Linked DNA regions of Methylomagnum ishizawai. The protein of the gene in region 1 interacts with the protein of each later gene in a pairwise test. Links are inferred from orthologs where the notes say so. Each region holds a gene or a part of one and is shown in the gene's direction. Other genes may lie near its edges.

Region 1 (16,307 bases):
CCGCAGCAGGGCGGCGATGCCCGCCGTCAGCAGGACCAGGATGAGGATGAATTGGACCAGCACCAGGGCGGCCAGTCCCAAATGGACGGCGTCTAGGGTGGCTGGGAGTAGATTGGGATCGATAGGCGGCATTCTGGACCTCTAGGTTCTTGTGTGGATTCCCTTCGTCGCGGGAGGGTGGCCGGGCCGGGATGCCCGCCAGTCCCCGGAAATGGGTCTTTCCGCGCCCTAATTCAACCGTGGGCGGCGGTTCAGCGGGCGTTCAGATGGGGAAAATTAAGCTCGCCCGGCTCATTGGGCGGCCTGGGTGGATTGCATGGCCTGGTGGGCCATGACCACACGGAGGATTTGCTGGGCGGCCATGGAGCGCTTGCTACGCATATAGCGCTCGGAAATCGGGGCGGGCACCTTCTCGGCGTCGAAGGCGGTCTTGATGCCGTTCAGCTTGTCCTCGCAATTGCGCAGGATCAAGTCGGCGACCTGGCGCGAATCCATCTTGTCGTTCAGATGGGCGCGGGTCTCGTCGTTGACGCATTGCTGGTAGACCTTGAGGCTGGCTTGGACCTTATCCAGGGTGGCGGGGCTGAGGGTCGAGGGTTCCCAGGTGCCTTCCTCGGCGTGGGCGGTGGCGGCGAAGGCGAGCAAGGCTCCGATGAGGGCGGCGCGGACCGGGGGGTTCATGGATGGTAAGCTCCTGAATGCTAAGGTGATGGGGGGCGAATCGCGGATTCTACGCCATGTCCGGGATGGGCGGAACTTGAGGCGTCAGGCCACGGTGGTTTCGGCGCTGCCGTGTCGGCCCAGGTTGTCGGACCAGCTCACCCGGATTTTGTCCCCGGATTTCCCGCCCCGGAAGCGGATCGAAAGATAGGGGTTTTGCGAGACCGCCGTGCTGAGGGCGCACAAGGCGACCCGCCGGCCGTTATGCTCGAACAGGACTTGTTCGATGAAATGGGCCGGGATTAACTCGCCGGTGGTTTCGTCGCGGCGGCGTCCGGTTTCCATGGGATGCTCGATGAGGACATGGACCAGGGTGGAGCCGTCCTGTTGTCTGCTGCGTATTTTTACCGTGGACATGGCCGCTTTATGATGACAGTGTGATCGCCGCTTGCCGGCGGTGGGGGTTTGGGAGGCGGGTTCCGCCGCCAAATTCTAATGCCAACCCGAGTCGCCCCGATGCCGTGGAGGTTTCCCATGCGACGTTTATTCATAGGCTTGCTGTTGTTGGGGATGAGCGCCCAGGCCTGGGCTTGGCGCTGCAACGGCTGGATCATCGAGGAAGGCCAGACCAAGTTCGATGTCGATCAAAAATGCGGCGATCCGCAATCCGGCGACCGCCGCACCGAGTGGCGGCTGGTCACCAATTTCGTGCCCAATTGCCAGACCCAGTTCGAGTCCATCAGGATGCCGGACGGCCAGGGCGGCATGAGGGTGGTGAACCAGCCCCGGACGTTCTGCGTGCAGGTGCCGGTGCAAAGCACGGTGCCGGTCGAGGTCGAGGAGTGGTATTACTCCGACGCCGGCCATGGCAACGTACCCAAACTGCTGCGCTTCGAGAATGGCCGTTTGGTGTTCATCGAGAATTTGTGGAACCAGCGGAATATGAATTGAAGGGCGGGTTAAAAACCGCCCTGCCGTTCCAAGGCCCAGGCCACATGTTCCCGCACCAGTTCCGAAGGATGTTCCGTCCGCGCCCGTAGCGCGGCACGGACTTCCGGTCCCTGGGGCGCGTTGCCCAATCCCACCGCGAGATTCCGCAGCCAGCATTCGTAGCCGATGCGGCGGATGGCCGAGCCTTCGGTCTTCCGCAGGAATTCGGCCTCGTCCCAGCCGAATAATTCAACGAGGCCCGCCGTCTCCAGCCCGTGCCGGGGCAGGAAACCGGGCTCCTGGGTCGGTTGGGCATAGCGGTTCCAAGGGCAGACCAATTGGCAATCGTCGCAGCCGTAGACGCGGTTGCCCAGGGCTTCCCGGAATTCCAAGGGAATGGGGCCGCGCCACTCGATGGTGAGATAGGAAATGCAGCGGCGGGCATCCAATTGGTAGGGCGCGACGATGGCTTTTGTGGGGCAGATAGCGAGGCAGGCCGCGCAACTGCCGCAATGGGCCGTGGTCTCCGCGTCGGGCGGCAGACGCAGGTCGGTGTAGATTTCCCCCAGGAAGAAAAAGGAACCGGCCTTGCGGTCGATGAGGTTGGTGTGCTTGCCGATCCAGCCGAGTCCGGCCTGGGCGGCCAGGGGTTTTTCCAGCACGGGGGCGCTGTCGGTGAAGACGCGGTAGCCGTAGGGACCGATTTCCTGGGCGATGTGTTCGGCCAGTTGTTGCAGGCGTTTCCGCAAAAGCTTGTGGTAGTCGCGGCCCAGGGCGTAGCGGGCAATGTAGGCGCTGTCCGGGTCTTCCAGTCTTTGCCACATTTGGGCGCGGGGTTCCGGCAGGTAGTCCATGCGGGCGCTGATGACGCTCACGGTGCCGGGCACCAGTTCGGCGGGGCGGCCGCGCTTGCTGCCGTGGCGTTCCATGTAGTCCATCGCGCCGTGGAATCCGGCCTTGAGCCAATCCGCCAGCCGTTGTTCGGCCTGGGCGAGTTCGATGCCGGCGATGCCGATGTTCTGGAAGCCGAACTCCTGGGCCAGGGCGAGGATGCGGGCGCGGGTGATGCGCGGTTCGGAGGTCGGGGGCATGGGGGGCTGGTGGATGGGCGGATGGCCCCTATTATGCCACGGCGGGACAGGGAGCCAGGACGGGCGGGAAAGCCGTCCTGGCCGGGTATTTCAGAACTTGGGCCAGAGGTCTTGCAGCCAGGAGCGCGAAACCCGGTTGTATTCGACGATGAAAACGGGATCGGTACAGGGGAGTTCCCGCGCTTGGATTTCCAGCCTACGCAGGGCCAGGGCCGCCGCCATGAACGGGATATTGGCGGCGGCGAACAGGCTGAATCCGGCGAGGTTGTCCTGTAGCACGATATGCAGGCCGAGCGCGACGCCGACGATCATGAACAAGCCATAGGGCAGGGCCATGGTCATATTGCGCCGGGCGAGGCGTTTGAAGGCTTCGAGCCCGTCCGGGTGGTCGATGCTGGCATGGCTGGCCAGGAAGCTTTTGGTTTCGCGGGCGAAATAGAGGATGATCGCGGTGCCGATGGCGTAGATGGCGAGGTAGTAGGGGATCATGGGGATTCCTGGGTTTCTGGGATTTGTTTTCACCTATGGCTTTAGAGGTTATGGATTCGTGTATTGGTTGGAGGTTGGGGGGATTGGGAAGGGGCTCGGCGGGCCTCGGCTTGGCCGGTAGGCTGCCAGGGCGGTTCCGCCCGGAAAGCAACCCCAATAAGTCACAGCCAAGCCTAAGCCCGATTGCAGCAAAATTCAGTGACTTATTTACGTTGAAATGCTGCTTGTGGATTGGCTAGAATGTGTGGCTTTATTGTGGTGGGCGTGGTTCTTGATAGCGCTAATCGGGCCCGGCTTGTCCAGATCAAGCCATAGTTGGCATGATTCTCCTTATCATAAATCTGGATTAACAGCGATCCCATCCATTTGACATGCCATCTAGGCCCGCTGCGGGCGGGTCGGATGTGGGGAAAACGGAGTTTCACGCCCAGCTACCCGGCCCGATGCGCTCTTAGCTTGAAATGCGCTGTTTAACTCAGTAAGCTTCCGCGATTTACTCAACTCAGGAGCTAGCTATGGCGCGCCGTCCCTTGGTGGTTGGAAACTGGAAAATGAACTGCACCCGCGCGACCGCGCAGCAGTTATTGGCGGACCTGCTCGCGGGCTTGCCCGCCGACGCCAAGGCCCAGGTGGGTGTTTGTCCCGCCTATGTGTTCATCCCCGAACTCGGCGCGATGCTGGCCGGTCAATCCATCGCCCTCGGTGCCCAGAACGTGGCCGACCAGGACCAAGGCGCTTTCACCGGCGAAATCTCCGCGTCCATGCTCAAGGAATTCGGTTGCGCCTATGCCATCGTCGGCCATTCCGAGCGCCGCCTGGTCTACGGCGAAACCAACGCCCTGGTCGCCGCCCGCTACGCCAAGGCCATCGAACACGGCATCACCCCCATCTTCTGTGTCGGCGAAACCCTGGAAGAACGCGAACAGGATAAGACCTTCGCCGTGATCGACGAACAATTGCAGGCCGTCCTCGACCTGTGCGGCGTGGCTTCCCTGTCCAAAGCCGTCATCGCCTACGAACCCGTGTGGGCCATCGGCACCGGCCGCACCGCCACCACCGAGCAAGCCCAGGAAGTCCACGCCTATATCCGCGGCCAAATCGCCAAGCTCGACGCGGACGTGGCGGAAGGTCTCCAAATCCTCTACGGTGGCAGCGTCAAGGCCGATAACGCCGAAGCACTGTTCGGGATGCCCGATGTGGATGGTGGCTTGGTCGGCGGCGCTTCCTTGGATGCCAAATCCTTCCTCGCAATTTGCCTCGCGGCTTAATTAGGTAGATTTCCGGTTATGTATCAGGTCTTAACGATTCTTCATGTCTTGGTGGCGGCGGCGGTCATCGGCTTGGTGATGTTGCAGCAAGGGCGCGGTGCCGACGCGGGCGTCGGTTTCGGCGGCGGTTCCAACACGTTGTTCGGTGCCCGTGGCGCGGCCTCCTTCCTGTCGCGCACCACGGCGATCCTGGGAACCATTTTCTTCCTGACCAGCTTAAGCCTTGCATACATGGCCGGGAACCTCGATAATAAGGGGCATGACATCATGGATGTTCCGCAGACGGAAAATCCAGCCCAGCGCGACCTTCCTCCCATCGTCGAGGAACCCGCTAAGAAATCCGATGTACCGGCGGCCACCGACACCCCTCCCGCGCCGCCAGCGCAATAAGTCCTTTTCTTAGCCCAGCCTGTCTAGCTGCCGATGTGGTGAAATTGGTAGACACGCCATCTTGAGGGGGTGGTGACGCAAGTCGTGTCGGTTCAAATCCGACCATCGGCACCAACACTAAGCAACCCGCTTACGATTCGGCCCACCCATCCGGTGGGCCGATTTCGTTTCCGACCCCGGAAAAATCCCATGGAATTCAACATAAGCAGCACTTGCGGCGCGGCCCGCCAGGGGGAACTGGTGTTTCCCAGGGGCCGGGTGCGCACCCCGGCCTTCATGCCGGTGGGCACCTACGGCACCGTCAAGGCGATGACGCCGGAGGAACTCGCCGGCCTCGGGGCCGATATCATCCTCGGCAACACCTTCCACCTGATGCTCAGGCCCGGCACCGAAATCATCCGGTTGCACGGCGATCTGCACGGCTTCATGCACTGGCAGGGGCCGATCCTCACCGATTCCGGCGGCTTCCAGGTGTTCAGCCTCGGGGCTATGCGCAAGATCGGCGAGGCGGGGGTGCGCTTCCGCTCGCCGGTGGATGGGAGCGAGGTGTTCCTGGGACCGGAGGAATCCATGGCGGTGCAGCGCGAGCTGGGTTCCGATATCGTGATGATCTTCGACGAATGCACGCCCTATCCCGCCACCTACGAGCAGGCGGCGCAATCGATGCGGCTCTCCCTGCGCTGGGCCGGGCGCAGCCGCGTGGCCCATGGCGACAACCCGGCGGCTTTGTTCGGTATCGTGCAGGGTGGCGTATACGAGGCGCTGCGCTTGGAATCGGTCGAGGGCTTGCGGGCCATCGGCTTCGACGGCTATGCCATCGGCGGCTTGTCGGTGGGCGAACCCAAGGAAGACCGGGCGCGGGTGCTGGACGCCCTGATGCCCCGGATGCCCCAGGACAAGCCACGCTATCTGATGGGCGTGGGCACGCCCGAGGATATCGTCGAGGCGGTGCGGGTCGGCATCGATATGTTCGATTGCGTCATGCCCACCCGCAACGCCCGCAACGGCCATCTCTTCACCCGCAACGGCGCGATCCGTATCCGTAATAGCCAATACCAGCGCGATACCCGGCCCCTGGACGGGGAATGCGGCTGCTATACCTGCCGCCATTACAGCCGGTCCTATCTGCGCCACCTCGACAAATGCGGGGAAATTTTGGGCGCCCGGCTCAATACCATCCACAACCTGTTCTATTACCAGGAACTGATGGCGGGATTGCGGGCGGCCATCGGGGCGGGGAACCTGGACGGCTTCGTCGCCGATTTCTACGCCCGGCAACGGAACGGCGAAGCTTAGGGCCGTGGCCGCCACCCGGTTCCGGCTTCGTCGGCGGAGAGAAATCGTTGCGGATTTTGTGCCATAATGCCGCGCTTTATCCAACGCTAAGCAAAGGATCGATCATGGGTTTCTTCATTTCCGACGCAATGGCCGAGGCACCCGCCCAGGCCGCGCAGGCACCGGGTCTGGCCGGTTTGATCTTGCCGCTGGGCATCCTGGCGGTGTTCTACTTCCTGTTCGTGATGCCCCAGCAAAAGCGCAACAAGGAACAGAAAAAGATGCTCGACAGCCTCGGCAAGGGGGCGGAGGTCGTCACCACCGGCGGTATCCTGGGCAAGGTCTCCGACCTCGACGACAGCTTCGTCCAGCTCGAGCTTTCCGACAACGTCCATATCTACGTGCAGCGCCACGCCATCGCGTCCCTGGTTCCCAAGGGCACCTACAAGGCCAGGAAGAAGGCCGAAAAATAATAAACGGGAGTCCTTCCATCGCGGATGCCTTCCCCCGGCATCGCCCGCTATTAGGCAGCAACCATGCGAAACAGCTTTCCACTTTGGAAAAACCTTTTGATACTCGCCGTGCTGGCGCTCGCGGTCATTTACGCGCTGCCCAACCTATTCGGCGAAGACCCTTCGGTCCAGCTTTCCCCGTCCAGGGGCGCGAAGCTGGACCAGACCACCGTCGAGAAGGTCGAAAAACTCCTGGGCGACGCCGGGCTGAAACCCAAATCGGTCGAACTGGCGGACAAGCGCTTGTTGATCCGCTACGCCCAGACCGATAACCAGATCAAGGCCGCCGACGCCCTGCAAACCGGCATGGGCGACAACTACGTGGTGGCGCTCAACCTCGCCCCCGCGACCCCGGATTGGCTCCGCGCCTTGGGCGCCAAGCCCATGTACCTGGGCCTCGACCTCCGGGGCGGCGTGCATTTCCTGATGCAGGTCGATACCGACGCCGCCCTGACCCAGGCCGAGGAACGCTACGCCGAGGACATCCGCTCCCTGCTGCGGGAAAGCAAGGTCCGCTATCAATCGGTGGACCGCGATGGCAAGGCCGTGGTGGTGAAATTCGCCGACCTCGCCACCCTGGGCCAAGCCAAGGACATCATCAAGCGCGAAGTGCGCGGCTTGGCCCTGGACATCCAGGACACCGTGATCCGCGGCACCCTCACCGAACCCGAGCAACGCGAAATCCGCCGCCTCGCCGTGGCCCAGAACATCACCACCCTGCGCAACCGCGTCAACGAACTGGGCGTGGCCGAACCCTTGATCCAACAGCAGGGCGAGGACCGTATCGTGGTGCAGTTGCCCGGCGTGCAGGATACCGCCCGCGCCAAGGAAATCCTGGGCGCGACCGCGACTTTGGAATTCCGGCTGGTCGATACCGAACACCCGACCCCCACCGAAGAAAGCAAGACCCCCATCGGTTCCCGGCTCTACAAGGACCGCAATGGCAGGCCCCTCCTGCTGCAACGCAAGATCATCGTCACCGGCGACCAGATCGTCGATTCCTCTTCCGGCCTGGAACAGCAATCCGGTTCGGCGGCGGTGTTCGTGACCTTGAACGGTCCCGGTTCCCGTAAGATGGCCGATGTCAGCCGCGAGAACATCGGCAAGCCGATGGCCGTGGTCTACATCGAGAACAAGGCCGAGACCAAGGAGGTCGATGGCCAGAAGGTGACGACGCACCGCAAGGTGGAGGAAGTCATCAACGTGGCGACCATCCGCGACCGCCTGGGCAAGCGCTTCCAGATTTCCGGGCTGGACAGCACCGAGGAAGCCCGCAACCTCGCCCTGTTGCTGCGGGCCGGCGCCCTGGCCGCGCCGGTCGATATCGTCGAGGAACGCACCATCGGTCCCAGCATGGGCAAGGAGAACATCGAGCGCGGCGTGAGTTCCAACGGCTATGGCTTCGTCGCCATCGCGATATTCATGATCGTGTATTACCGCGTGTTCGGCTTGTTCTCGATCCTGGCCTTGGGTTCCAACGTCTTGCTCCTGGTCGCGACGTTGTCGGTGATGCAGGCGACCTTGACCCTGCCCGGCCTCGCCGGTATCGCGCTCACGGTGGGCATGGCCATCGATGCCAACGTCCTCATCAACGAGCGCATCCGCGAGGAACTGCGCCTGGGCATCTCGCCGCAGCTCGCCATCTATGCCGGCTATGAACGCGCCTTCGCCACCATCCTCGATTCCAACGTGACCACCTTCGTGGCCGGTGTCGCCTTGTTCATGCTGGGTTCGGGGCCGGTACGCGGGTTCGCGGCGGTCTTGTGCATCGGCATCCTGACCTCGATCTTCAGCGCCGTGGTGGTTTCGCGGGCGCTGGTCAATCTCACCTATGGTCAGCGCCGCAAGCTGACCCAGCTAGCCATCTAAGGGGGCGGTTCCATGGAGCTTTTCAAAATCAAGCATGACATCCCGTTCATGCGCTATGGGAAGGTCACCACCGCCATCTCCTTGGTGACGTTCATCCTGGCGGTGTTGGCCTTGGTCTTCCGCGGCTTGAACCTGGGGATCGACTTCACCGGCGGCATGTTGATCGAGGTCAGTTATTCGCAGCCCGCCAATATCGAGGCCATCCGCACCGCCCTGGAAAAGCAGGAAATGAGCGAGGTGGCGGTGCAGAATTTCGGCACCTCCAAGGAAGTGCTGATCCGCCTGCCGCTGAAAGAGGGCGTGAAGGGTCCGCAACTGAGCGAGCAAGTCCTGTCCAGCCTCAAGGCCCAGGACGCTTCGGCGACCTTGCGCCGGGTGGAGTTCGTGGGTCCGCAGGTCGGGCAGGAACTCTACGAGAGCGGGGTGTTGGCCCTGCTCCTGGTGGCGTTCGGCATCATGGCCTATTTGTCGCTGCGGTTCGCCTGGCGCTTCTCGGTGGCGGCGATCATCGCCAACATGCACGATATCGTGATCATCCTCGGCATGTTCGCCTTCTTCCAATGGGAATTCACCCTGAGCGTCCTGGCCGGCATCCTCGCCATCCTGGGCTATTCGGTGAATGAATCGGTGGTGGTGTTCGACCGGGTGCGCGAGAATTTCCGCAAGATGCGCCGCGCCAGCGTGACCGAGGTCATCGACAACGCCATCACCGCCACCATGTCGCGCACCGTCATCACCCACAGCATGACCCAGTTGATGGTGTTGGCGATGTTCTTCTTGGGCGGCGAGGCGCTGCACAACTTCGCCCTGGCCCTGACCATCGGCATCGTGTTCGGCATCTATTCGTCGGTGCTGGTGGCCTGTCCCGTGGCCTTGGCATTGGGTGTGAGCCGGGCCGATTTGCTATTGCCGGAGAAGGGGCAGCCCGTCGATAACCGTCCTTGAGGCGGGTTCGATATCCATGGAAAAGGCCGCATCAGCGGCCTTTTTCTTTGCCCGCGCCCAAGCCCGGCCGACGGGACGGGATTCCCAAGTGTGGTTGGGGGGCGATGGTGTTTTTACGCAAAATTTACCGCGCTTCGTATTTAATGGCGCGGAATCCATCGATTTCGGTTCGTGAATGAGGAGCTTTCAGTATGGCCAAGCGCACGCTGGCTTTGTGTTTCCTGTTGTCCATCCCCCTGGCCGCGGCGTCCGGCGAAATCCAAGAACCCCCGCCCGCCCTTGCCCATATCGACCTGACCCACCATTTCATCGGCTATCTCGCCATCGCCATCACGGTCCTGGCCTATATCCTCGCCATGACCGAGGAAACCACCGACCTTAGGAAATCCAAGCCCATGGTGATGGGCGCGGCCCTGGTCTGGTTCGCCATCTGCATCCAATACGCCCTGGTCGGCGATCCCAAGCCGGCCGTGACCGCCTTCGAGAGCAACCTCCTGGCCTATGCCGAATTGCTGCTGTTCATCCTGGTGTCCATGACCTATCTCAACGCCATGGAGGACCGGGGCATTTTCGACGCGCTCCGGGTCTGGCTGCTCAACCGCGAATTCAGCTACCGGCAGTTGTTCTGGATCACCGGCGGCTTGGCTTTCGTGATTTCCACCGCCGTCAGCGGTTTGGCGGTGGGGCTGTTGATGGGCGCGGTGGCGGCGGCGGTCGGCAAGCACGAACCCAAGTTCGTGGCGCTGGCCTGCGTCAATATCGTGGTGGCGACCAATGCCGGGGGGTCGTTCTGTCCCTTGGGCGGCATCTCCACCTTGTTCGTCTGGCAGAGCGGCATCGTCGAGTTCGCCGAATTCTTCCGGCTGGCGGTGCCTTGCTTGGTGAATTTCCTGGTGCCCGCCCTGGTCATGCATTTTTTCGTGCCCAGGGAATGCCCGGTGGTATCGCGGCGGCAGGTGGTGTTGCGGCGGGGGGCCAAGCGGATCATCGCCTTGTTCGTGCTGACCCTGGCGATCACCGTGGCTTCGGATGTGTTCCTGAAGCTGCCGCCCGCCGCCGGCATGATGGCGGGTTTGGGTTTGTTGCAGTTCTTCAGTTTCTATCTGCTGCGGACCGCTCCCGAACCGGACGGCTCCGAACGCCTGGGCGATCCCAAGGCCGTCAACTGGTTGGACGACCGCGATTACGATATTTTCCAGAAGATCGGCAATCTGGAATGGGATACCTTGCTGTTTTTCTATGGGGCGATGATGTTGATCGGGGCCTTGGGCTTCATCGGTTATCTCGACGCCATCGCCCAATTCCTGTTCGGCCAGATCAGCCCGACCTTGGCGAATATCCTGATCGGGCTCTCTTCGGCCTTCGTGGACAACGGCACCCTGATGTTCGCGGTGTTGGCGATGCACCCGGATATTTCCGAGGGCCAATGGTTGCTCCTGACCTTGACCCTGGGCGTGGGGGGTAGCCTGCTCGCCATCGGTTCGGCGCCCGGCGTGGGTTTGCTGGGGCAGATCAAGGGCGTTTATACCTTCGGGTTCCACCTGCGCTGGTTCCCGGTGATTTTGCTCGGGTATTTCGCCAGCGTGGCCGCGCATTTCTGGGTGAATGCGCGGTATTTCTGAAGACTTTCAGGCTTTGCGGATTTGCGCAGGGAGGCCACCCTGAGCCGTGGCCGCGGGAAGGTCGAGCAGGGTTTGCAGCGCGTATTTCTCGCGGTCGATTTCCCGGCGGGTCCGCACGCCCAGCCGCCGCAACAGCGTTATCGGTGGGCACCAGCCCTGTAGCGCGTGTTGTAGCAGGAAGCCGACCACGCCCGTGGATAACAACAACCAATTGCGGTTGCGGGTTTTGGAGAACAACAGGCCCAGTAGGGACAGGGCGGCGGCATTGGTTTCCAGGATGCGCTCGATATCCCATTCCCGGTCCAGGGCGTCGATGCGGCGGGCAATCGCTTCTTTCGGTTGGCCGGCGTAATAACGGAGGTGGGTGTGGGTCTCGGCGTCGATCCAGGCGTTGACTTCGTCCGGTGTGTGGCGGCGGACACGGTCGGTTTCGTCGGGATTGGGCATGGGGGTTGGCCTCCTCAAAGAGGGTGTTTCGACGGTGCGATCTTGGGGGGAAGGGTTTGGGGTGGTTTGGGCGCTTCCAACACCGGCTTACGCTCGCTCACGCCGGGAATGGGGTTGGTCGCGCCGACAAACTTCCCTTTGAGCGCCTCCACCCCAACCTGGGGCCGGGCCGAGGACACCAGTTGCGCCCGCTTGCTGCGTTCCTGGCTGTTATCCACCCCCATCCGCCGATCCCGCTGTTCCACCAAACCCGGCAAGGCCTCGCCATCGTGGTTGAACGACCATTCCAACATGGGCGGGCCGACGGGCAGGGCATCGGGCGGAAGGCCGAACGGGGCCGCGTTCCACAGATGCCAAGTCTTGCCATAGCTGTTCAGCTTGCCGCTCAGCAAGGCCATTTCGGCGATTTCCGGCATCCCCGGCACCATGAGCTGGCCGGACAGGATTTCATAATTGTGCGGATGCCAGTAGCCGCGTTCGGTCTCCGGCAGCGCATCGAACAGGCGCTCGGAAATGATGTACTCGATGCCGATCAGGTGGGCCTGGTCGCCAGCGCCGTCGAACAGCACGCACTGGGAGAATTCCTCGTTCATCTGGTGGCAGTAATGGTGGGCCTCGGTTTGCAGGGCCGGATTGTCCTTGGCGGCGTGGAAACCGGCCATATAGGTATCCAGGCCGCGCAAGGGGGGGCGGACGGGCAAGGCCGCGGCGGGCGGGGCGGATATGTCCTGGCCCGGCGCTTGTACGGCGGGCGGTGGCGGCGGCGCGGGGCTGCGTTGTCCGCAACCAAACAATAGCCCGGCCCATAGCAACACGATCCAGGCACCGGCATGGCGGTCGATGCGGCGAGCGGAATTACCGGAATGATCCATGATGCCTCCTTGTCGAGAATTCCCTGGACCGGCATTCTCGATCCGCTCCACCCGTCCGGCAATCGGTGAATCTGCCTACCCTATTGCGGAGGCCGAACCACCCTGGGTTTACTGATAAAATCGCTCCTCTTTTGTTTCACAGTTCGAGGATGCTTGATGGATATCATCGCCCGCCTCGCCGAAGAACTCGGCGTCAGAGCGCAACAGGTCAAAGCCACGGTGGATTTGCTGGACGAGGGCTCGACCGTGCCCTTCATCGCCCGCTATCGCAAGGAAGCCACGGGCGGACTGGACGACGGCCAGTTGCGGACGCTGGAAACCCGCCTCGGCTATTTGCGCGAACTGGAGGAGCGGCGCGGCACCGTGCTCGACAGCATCCGCGAGCAGGGCAAGCTCACCCCCGAACTGGAAGCGGCGATCCACGCCGCCGACACCAAGACCCTGCTGGAAGACCTTTATCTTCCCTACAAGCCCAAGCGCCGCAGCAAGGCCCAGATCGCCCGCGAGGCCGGCTTGGAACCCTTGGCGCTCGACCTCCTGGCAAACCCCGAATTGGACCCCGAAGCCGAGGCGGCCAAATTCCTCAACCCCGAACAAGGGGTTGAAGACGCGGCGGCGGCCTTGGAAGGGGCGCGGCAAATCCTGATGGAACGCTTCGCCGAAAACGCCGCGCTGACCGGCGAATTGCGCGAGAAGGTGTGGGGCGAAGCCGTATTGGTGGCGAGCGTGGCCGAAGGTAAAGAAGACGCCGGGGCCAAGTTCCGCGATTATTTCGACCACCGCGAGCCGCTGACCCAACTCCCGTCGCACCGTATCCTGGCCTTGCTGCGCGGACGCAACGAGAATGTATTGAACCTCACCCTGAAAGTCGCCGAGGACGAGGAAGCCGGCCACCAAGCCGCCGAGGGCGCGATCAGCCGGACCTTCGGCATCGCCGACCGGGGCCGTCCCGCCGACCGCTGGCTGCTGGACACCGTGCGCCACGCCTGGAAGGTCAAGCTGCTGACCCGCATCGACACCGATTTGCGCCAGCGCCTCAAGGAAGCCGCCGAGGAAGAAGCCATCCGGGTGTTCGCCAAGAACCTCAAGGATTTGCTGTTGGCCGCGCCCGCCGGTCCCCGCGTCACCCTGGGGCTCGATCCGGGGCTCCGCACCGGGGTCAAGGTGGCGGTGGTGGACAAGACCGGCAAGCTGCTGGAAACCGCCACCATCTATCCCCATGTCCCCAAAAACCAATGGGACGAATCCATCGCCACCCTGGCCGGGCTGGTCGCGAAACACCGCGTCAGCCTGATCGCCATCGGCAACGGCACCGCCTCCCGCGAAACCGACCAGCTCGCCGCCGACCTCATCAAGCGCCACAACCTCGTGGCCGTGACCAAGATCATGGTGTCGGAGGCCGGGGCGTCGGTGTATTCGGCCTCGGAACTGGGGGCGCAGGAATTCCCCAAGCTCGATGTTTCGCTGCGCGGGGCCGTGTCCATCGCCCGCCGCCTGCAAGACCCCTTGGCCGAACTGGTCAAGATCGAGCCCAAGGCCATCGGCGTCGGCCAATACCAGCACGATGTCAACCAGACCCAGTTGGCGCGGAGCCTCGACGCCGTGGTCGAGGATTGCGTGAACGCGGTCGGGGTGGACGTGAACACGGCGTCGGCTTCGCTCTTGCGCTATGTTTCCGGCCTGTCGCCGACCTTGAGCCGCAATATCGTCGAATTCCGCAACCAGAACGGTCCGTTCAAATGCCGGACCGATTTGAAGAAAGTGACGCGGCTCGGCGAAAAAACCTTCGAGCAGGCGGCGGGTTTCCTCCGCATCATGGGTGGCGACGATCCACTCGACGCCTCCGCCGTCCACCCGGAAGCCTATCCCGTGGTCGAGCGCCTGATCGAGCGCACCGGTAAGGGCATCGGCGAATTGATCGGCAATGTCGAATTCCTGCGGAGCGTCAACGCCGAAACCTACACCGATGAGCGCTTCGGCCTGCCCACCGTCACCGATATCCTCAAGGAATTGGAAAAACCGGGCCGCGACCCCCGCCCCGAATTCAAGACCGCCCAATTCAAGGAAGGCGTCGATAAGCTGGAAGACCTGAAACCCGGCATGGCCCTGGAGGGCGTGGTGACCAATGTCACCAACTTCGGGGCGTTCGTGGATATCGGCGTGCATCAGGATGGGCTGGTGCATATTTCCCACTTGGCCGATAAATTCGTGAAAGACCCCGCCGAGGTGGTGAAGACCGGCGCGGTGGTCAAGGTCCGGGTGCTGGAAGTGGATGTGGCCCGCAAGCGCATTTCGCTGACCATGAAGAGCGACACCAAGCCGGAAGCGGGCGCGATGGCGGGCAAGCCCAATCCGCGCCCCGCGCCGACGGCGGGCAAGGGCGGCGACAAGCCCCGCAAGCCGCGCCCGGAAGAACCCAAGCTCCAAGGGGCGATGGCGGATGCCTTGGCCCGCGCCTTGAAGCGGGGCAATTAGGTCTTGGATCACGACCGCAGCACAAGTTGCTGTTCTCCCATGCCGAGATGGTGGCGGACCTCTTGCGCGGCTTCGTGCATGAGGATTGGGTGCGGGAACTCGATTGCTCCACTCTGGAGAAGGTCAACGGCCATTGTGTGAGCGACGACAACTCCGCCTCCACGGCCTTCTCGATCAAGCCACGGGCACCACGGCGCAGCAATTTCGTCAGCGAATCGCCCATTGCCCCTGGCTGGCCCCAGGCTCCTGCGGTATCTTTTTCATCGGCGTACCTCTTCGTCAGTCTGAAACGCGATCTCGTCAATCCCATTTCAGCAGGGTACGCCGCCCTCCCTCAATCCAGACCCGTACACCACTTCCGTTATAGCTCGGCAGAGAGTCGGACGGCACGACCCGGACCCAGGCGGAGGAGTTCATAGAAAAAGTTCGGCAGGATGCCAAGCATGACCGGCTTGCGCTTCCCAAGGGTCGGAAAATAGCCCTAACTTTCCGCGAAGCCGCCGTCAAATATTTGGAAAAATTGGCGGAGGAGAGTGGTAAAGATATTCCCAAGAAACGCCAGCGTTTAGAGCAGCACCTTATACCGTTCTTCGGGGATATGCCGCTTGGGAAAATCAGTGGTTTTGATTTGGAGCGCTACAAGAAACAGCGCCGTGAAGAAGCAGCCGCCAAGAGCAATAGCCGGGGGCAGGGGAAAGTAACTTAGGTTCTGTTGACCAGATGCGTTTAAATATACTCCCTTCCCGCCCTAAGACCCCCCACTTTTTGGCAGGCGGTAGATATGGCTGAGAATGTTCTTGACCTGCTGGGGTGTTTGGGGAGGGGCCTGGGCCAAGTGCCGATGGACGCGCTCGGCCCGCTGCTGGACCGTCATGGCATGGGGCAGGTGGTAGAGGGAGTTCTTCCTGACGAGGCGGATGAGGTATTCGGCCGGGTTGAACTTGGGGGAGTAGGCCGGGGTGTGGAGGAAGTGCACGGCGATGCCCTGGGCCAGGGGGATTTCCGCCAGCAACTCGGCCAGAGCGGCCTTCATGGAGTCGTTGTGGATGGAGCAGTTGTCGAGGATGCACAGGGTCTGGCGGAAGCCCAGGCTGGCGTAGCGCAGGACGATCAGGGCGATGACGTAAACGGCGTTCGGGGTTTTGGCCTGGGGTTGGAAGTCCACGGTGGTCTGGCCGCTGCCCAGGTCCAGGGCCAGGAAACCGTTCAGTTTCTCCCGCCGCTTCTCGTTGCTCGGCGGCGCCGGGGCGGTGTTCTTCTCCGCCCAGGCGTAGTGGGTGCAGGTCGTGGACAGCAGCGCGAACTCGTCGAGGGCTACGAGGGCGGTGCCGGGGTCGGCCTCGGCGGTTTTTTTTCGAGCGCCTCCACGAAGCCGGCCCGCTCGGCGGGCTGGGCGGGGCCGTAGTCGCGGTGGGCGCGCTGGTGGGAGAGGCCCAGTTCGTCGAAGATTTCGTAAAGCCGG
Region 2 (5,766 bases), 910 kb from region 1 along the record:
GTTTCCGCCCGTCCTATTTCCCGTTCACCGAGCCGTCCGCCGAGGTCGATATCGAGTGCGTGATGTGCGGCGGCTCAGGTTGCCGGGTATGCGGCCAGACGGGCTGGCTGGAAGTGATGGGCTGCGGCATGATCCATCCCAAGGTATTCGACTTCGTCGGCATCGACCCGGAACGCTATACCGGCTTCGCCTTCGGGCTGGGCGTGGAGCGCATGGCCATGCTGCGCTACGGCATCAACGACCTACGGCTGTTCTTCGAGAACGATCTCAAGTTCCTCGGGCAGTTCGCGGCTTTCTAAGAACAAGATACGGCTTTTCCTATGCGTTTCAGCGAAGCCTGGCTCCGGGCCTACGTCAATCCTTCCCTCGATACCGCGCAACTGGTCCATCAACTGACCATGGCGGGGCTTGAGGTCGATAGCGCCGAACCCGCCGCCGGTGCGTTTAGCGGCGTGGTGGTGGCCGAAATCCTGGAAACCGCGCCCCATCCCCAGGCCGACCGCCTGAAGGTGTGCAAGGTGGCGGCGGGGCAGGGCGAACCCCTGCAAATCGTCTGCGGTGCGCCGAATGCGCGGGCGGGACTCCGCGCTCCCTTGGCGATGGAAGGCGCTGAATTGCCGGGCGGCCTCAAGATCAAGCGTTCCGCCCTGCGCGGCGTGGAATCCTGCGGCATGATGTGTTCGGCCAAGGAATTGGGCATCGACGAGAATGCCTCGGGGCTGTTGGAATTGCCCGCCGATGCCCCGGTTGGCACCAGCCTCCGCGACTATCTGCAACTCGACGATACCTTGATCGAGGTCGATCTGACGCCCAACCGCGCCGATTGTCTCAGCGTCGAGGGCATCGCCCGCGAAGTGGCCTTGCTCAACGGCCTGGACCTGAACCCGCCGGCAACCGCGCCGGTGTCCGTGACCATCAATGACACGCTGCCCGTCGGCCTGCCCGCGCCGGAAGCCTGCCCGCGTTACCTGGGCCGCATGATCAAGGGCGTGTCCCGCACGGCGGAAACCCCGCTGTGGATGAAGGAGCGCCTGCGCCGTTCGGGCCTGCGTTCGCTCGACGCCGTGGTCGATGTCACCAATTACATCCTGCTGGAACTGGGCCAACCGCTCCATGCCTTCGACGCCGCCAAGCTCGACGGCGGCATCCAGGCCCGCTATGCCCAACCCGGCGAAAAGCTGAGCCTTTTGAACGGCCAGGACATCGAATTGCACGCCGACACCTTGGTCATCGCCGACGACCGCAAGGCGCTAGCCTTGGCCGGCATCATGGGCGGCAGCGAATCCGCGGTGGGCGAAACCACGGTCGATATCTTCCTCGAATGCGCCTTCTTCTCGCCCGCGCTGATCATGGGCAAGGCCCGCCGCTATGGCCTCGCGACCGATTCCTCGCACCGCTTCGAGCGCGGTGTGGATTTCGGGATGCAGGCCCGTGCCATCGAACGCGCCACCCGCTTGATCCTCGACATCGCGGGCGGCGAGGCCGGTCCCGTGGTCGAGGCTTCCAGCCCCGGACATCTCCCGAAGCGCGAACCCATCGCCCTGCGTTCCGAACGGATTGGCCGTTTGCTCGGCCTTTCCATCGAACCCGCACGGGTCAAGGACATCCTGTCCCGCTTGGGCTTGAGCCCAAAAGAAACCCCGGAAGGCTGGTCGGTCACGCCGCCCGGTTTCCGCTTCGATATCGCCATCGAGGCCGATTTGATCGAGGAACTGGGCCGAGTCTATGGCTACGACGCCTTGCCGCGCCGCCAGCCGGCCATCCCCACCGCGATGCGCCCGGTGTCCGAACACAGCTTGGCGCTGGACCGGGTCAAGGATGTGCTGGTGGATCGCGGTTTCCAGGAAGCCATCACTTATAGCTTCGTCGATGACGCCATGCAAAAGCTCATCGAGCCGGGGATTTCCGGCCTGCCGCTCAAGAACCCGATTTCCGCCGAACTGGCGGTGATGCGGACCGGCCTCTGGGTCGGCCTATTGGACGCCGCGCTCAAGAACGCCAATCGCCAGCAAACCCGCGTCCGTCTGTTCGAAACCGGCCTCCGGTTCGTCCAACGTCCCGAAGGACTGGAACAACGCAAATCCATCGCCGCCCTGGCCATGGGCACGGTGAACGCCGAGCAATGGGGCGAAAAAACCCAGCCGGTCGATTTTTACGATCTCAAGGCCGATGTCGAGGCCATTGTGCGTTTGACGGGCCGTTCCGACGCCTTGAGTTTCGCGGCGGGCAGCCATCCGGCCCTGCATCCGGGGCAGGCCGCCGCGGTCAAGCTGGACGGTGAGTTCCTGGGTTGGATCGGCATGCTGCACCCGCGCTTGGAAAAACAACTGGGCTTCGAGCAGAACGTGTTCTTGTTCCAATTGGATCAGGACATCCTGCTCCAGCGCGCTGTCCCCAAGTTCAAGCCGCTGTCGAGATTCCCGCAGACCCGCCGCGATATCGCCTTGATCGTCGATGCCAATCTGCCGGTGGACCGCTTGGTGGATTGCGCCCGGACCCACGGCGGCGACCTGCTGCGCGAGGTCTCGGTGTTCGACGTGTACCGGGGGCAGGGCGTGGAACCCGGTAAGAAAAGCGTGGCCTTGGCCCTGATCTGGCGCGACGACGCCGAAACCCTGACCGATGCCAAGGTCGATGCCGCTGTTGCCACGGTGGTGGAAGCCCTCGCCATCGCCCACGAAGCCAAATTGAGGGACTGAACATGGCGCTCACCAAGGCGGATATGGTGGAACATTTGTCCACCGAACTCGGTATGAACAAGAAAGACGCCAAAGACCTGGTCGATCAATTTTTCGAGGAAGTCAAAGCTGCCTTGGCGCAGGGCCGTTCGGTCAAGCTGTCGGGCTTCGGCAATTTCGACCTCCGCGACAAGAATCAGCGTCCCGGCCGCAACCCCAAGACCGGCGAGGAAATCCCCATCACCGCCCGCCGGGTGGTGACATTCAAGCCGGGCCAGAAGCTCAAGGTCAAGGTCGAGGCGTTCGAGGAACTGAACCGGGGCCAGGAAGTCGCGGGCTGAATAATCACGGGGTGGCGGGGGGTCGGCGATGGGTTCCAGTGGAAACGTTCATCCCGGCCACCCGCCACTTTTTTTGTCCGCGCATTCCGGCGCGGCAGCGGTGGAGGTAAGCATATGATCCGAGCGGGCATCGTGGGCGGCACCGGCTATACCGGCGTGGAACTGCTGCGCATCCTGGCGACCCATCCCGGAGTCGAGATCGGAGCCGTGACCTCGCGGGCCGATGTCGGCAAGCGGGTGGACGCGGCCTATCCCAACCTGCGCGGCTTCGTGGACGCGGTGTTTGTCGAGCCTGGTGCCGCAGCCCTGGCCGGGTGCGACGTGGTGTTCTTCGCCACCCCGAACGGCACGGCCATGCGGATGGCCCCGGAACTCCTGGCCCGTGGCGTCAAGGTGATCGACCTCGCCGCCGACTTCCGGCTGCAAGACCCCGCCGTCTGGGCGCATTGGTATGGCGAGCCGCACGCCTGTCCCGAACTGTTGGCGGAAGCCGTCTACGGCCTGCCCGAGGTCAACCGCGAGGCCATCCGCTCGGCCCGTTTGATCGCCTGTCCTGGCTGTTATCCGACTTCGGTGCAACTGGGCTTGTTGCCCTTGCTGGAAGCCGGTGTGATCGATCCGGGCCGCATCATCGCCGATGTGAAATCCGGGGTCAGCGGGGCCGGGCGCAAGGCCGAAATCCCCATCTTGATGAGCGAGACCGGCGAGAGCTTCAAAGCCTACGCCGTCCAGGGCCACCGCCATTGGCCGGAAATCAAGCAGGGTTTGGAGCTAATGGCCGGCACCGCCGTCGGCCTCACCTTCGTGCCGCACCTGACGCCCATGATCCGCGGCATCCATGCCACGCTGTATGCCGATCTCAAGGGCGGCGCGGACGATTTGCAAGCCTTGTTCGAGGCGCGTTACCGGGACGAGCCATTTGTCGATGTGCTGCCCCAGGGTGCCCATCCCGACACCCGCAACGTGCGCGGCGTCAACCGTTGCCAGATCGCCGTGCATCGGCCTTTGGGCGGGGATACCGTGGTGGTGTTGTCGGTCATCGATAATCTGGTGAAGGGCGCGGCGGGGCAGGCGGTGCAGAATATGAACCTGATGTTCGGCTTGGCGGAGACGGCGGGCTTGTGGGCGGTGGGTTTATATCCCTGAGCCGGTTCAAAAGCCAAGCCTGCGTAATGTGAGCGGATTGCCGGAAATGGATACCATGGAAAAACCAACTGGACGAATCACCGTAGACCCCGGAGTCTGCCACGGCAAACCGTGTATCCGCGGTATGCGCTACCCGGTGGAAAACATCCTGGAATGGCTGGGCTCGGGCATGAGTTTTGAAGATATTCTGGCCGACTACGAGGACCTGGAGCGGGAAGATATCGTCGCGGCCTTGGAATTCGCCGCCCGTTTGGCCCAGGTGAAGCGGATTGAAATGCTGGCCGCATGAGATTTCTGATCGATGCCCAGTTGCCGCGGAGCTTGGCGGCTTGTTTGAGATGGCGCGGCCAGGATGTTCTCCATACTTTGGAATTGCCCTCGGGAAACCGCACGCCCGATCAGCGTATCAACGAAATCTCGTTGGAAGAACAACGGGTGGCTGTCACCAAGGACGCGGCTTTTGTCAATTCGTTCTTGGTTTCGGGGGTGCCTTATAAACTCCTGCTGGTCTCGACCGGAAGTATCAGCAACCGCGACCTTGAGGAGATATTCTCCAAGAATCTACCGGCCATCCTCGATGCGTTCGAAGCCTATGATTACGTTGAAATAACCCGGACCGCATTGATTGAACATAGGTAATGGTTCAAGTTATCGGCGATGTAGCCCGGTGTGGTCCTCCTAGTCCATTTACCTTATCGATATCCTGTCCATGAACCGCCAAACCACCCTGGAAACCCTTTCCACCCTGCGCGATTACGTCCGCTACGCCGCCAGCCGCTTCGCCGAGGCGGGCTTGTTCTTCGGCCACGGCACCGCCGGACCCTTGGACGAAGCCGCCGCCCTGGTATTGCACGCCCTGCGCCTGCCCTACGACCTGCCCGGCGGCTATTTCGAGGCCCGCTTGATCCCCTCTGAGCGGGAGCGGGTCTATGCCTTGATCCAGCGGCGCATCGACGAGCGCAAGCCCCTGGCCTACCTGACCCACGAAGCGCCGTTCGCCGGGCTGTCGTTCTATGTGGACGAGCGGGTGTTGGTGCCGCGTTCGCCCATCGCCGAGTTGATCGAAAACCACTTCGCGCCCTGGCTGGAAGAGCCGGACGCCGTGACCGATATCCTCGACCTTTGCACCGGCAGCGGCTGTATCGCCATCGCCTGCGCCCACGCCTTCCACCAAGCGGCGGTGGACGCCGCCGATATTTCCCTGGACGCGCTGGAAGTGGCCCAGGTCAACATCGCCCGCCACGAGATGGAAGACCATGTGCGGGTGGTCGAGTCCGACGTGTATTCCGGGCTGGACGGCAAGTGTTACGACATCATCGTCAGCAACCCGCCCTATGTGAACCGGGCCGAGTGGCAAGCCCTGCCGCCCGAATTCCACGCCGAGCCCAAACTCGGTCTCGAAAGCGGCGAGGATGGCTTGGATTGTGTCCGGCGCATCCTCAAGGACGCCCATCGCCATCTCAAGCCCGACGGTATCCTGGTGGTGGAGGTCGGGAGTTCCGCCGAAGCCTTGGCCGAGGCTTACCCGGAGGTGCCGTTCTGCTGGTTGGATTTCGAGCGGGGCGGGGATGGCGTGTTCCTGCTGACCGCCGAGCAGGTCG

The links.
Region 2: the proteins of secD (region 1) and pheT interact in binary tests that used the Escherichia coli proteins (3 or more experiments, as listed by UniProt). The link is inferred for Methylomagnum ishizawai from one-to-one orthologs.

What each region holds. Positions count from the first base shown.
Region 1 is NZ_AP019783.1:2,137,348-2,153,654, forward strand. The notes cover bases 6,100-9,061. They hold secD (protein translocase subunit SecD), read left to right. Parts: upstream 6,100-6,639; coding sequence 6,640-8,484; downstream 8,485-9,061. Other genes in these bases: tgt (tRNA guanosine(34) transglycosylase Tgt), read left to right, coding at 6,100-6,124; yajC (preprotein translocase subunit YajC), read left to right, coding at 6,229-6,576; secF (protein translocase subunit SecF), read left to right, coding at 8,497-9,061. In the rest of the region: K5658_RS09770 (DUF2760 domain-containing protein), read right to left, coding at 1-132; K5658_RS09775 (hypothetical protein), read right to left, coding at 292-681; thiosulfate oxidation carrier complex protein SoxZ, read right to left, coding at 766-1,077; K5658_RS09785 (DUF2845 domain-containing protein), read left to right, coding at 1,195-1,611; tRNA epoxyqueuosine(34) reductase QueG, read right to left, coding at 1,620-2,681; K5658_RS09795 (hypothetical protein), read right to left, coding at 2,772-3,170; tpiA (triose-phosphate isomerase), read left to right, coding at 3,686-4,438; preprotein translocase subunit SecG, read left to right, coding at 4,457-4,828; more of tgt, read left to right, coding at 5,018-6,099; more of secF, read left to right, coding at 9,062-9,429; sodium:proton antiporter NhaD, read left to right, coding at 9,621-11,051; K5658_RS09840 (hypothetical protein), read right to left, coding at 11,058-11,498; K5658_RS09845 (OBAP family protein), read right to left, coding at 11,513-12,370; K5658_RS09850 (Tex family protein), read left to right, coding at 12,527-14,845; K5658_RS09855 (hypothetical protein), read left to right, coding at 15,357-15,551; K5658_RS09860 (transposase), read right to left, coding at 15,594-16,142; K5658_RS09865 (helix-turn-helix domain-containing protein), read right to left, coding at 16,160-16,307. UniProt on the Escherichia coli protein: Part of the Sec protein translocase complex. Interacts with the SecYEG preprotein conducting channel. SecDF uses the proton motive force (PMF) to complete protein translocation after the ATP-dependent function of SecA.
Region 2 is NZ_AP019783.1:3,048,376-3,054,141, reverse strand. The notes cover bases 1-3,009. They hold pheT (phenylalanine--tRNA ligase subunit beta), read left to right. Parts: upstream 1-320; coding sequence 321-2,699; downstream 2,700-3,009. Other genes in these bases: K5658_RS13895 (integration host factor subunit alpha), read left to right, coding at 2,702-3,009; pheS (phenylalanine--tRNA ligase subunit alpha), read left to right, coding at 1-299. Outside these bases: more of K5658_RS13895, read left to right, coding at 3,010-3,019; argC (N-acetyl-gamma-glutamyl-phosphate reductase), read left to right, coding at 3,134-4,165; K5658_RS13885 (DUF433 domain-containing protein), read left to right, coding at 4,221-4,454; K5658_RS13880 (DUF5615 family PIN-like protein), read left to right, coding at 4,451-4,804; prmB (50S ribosomal protein L3 N(5)-glutamine methyltransferase), read left to right, coding at 4,875-5,766.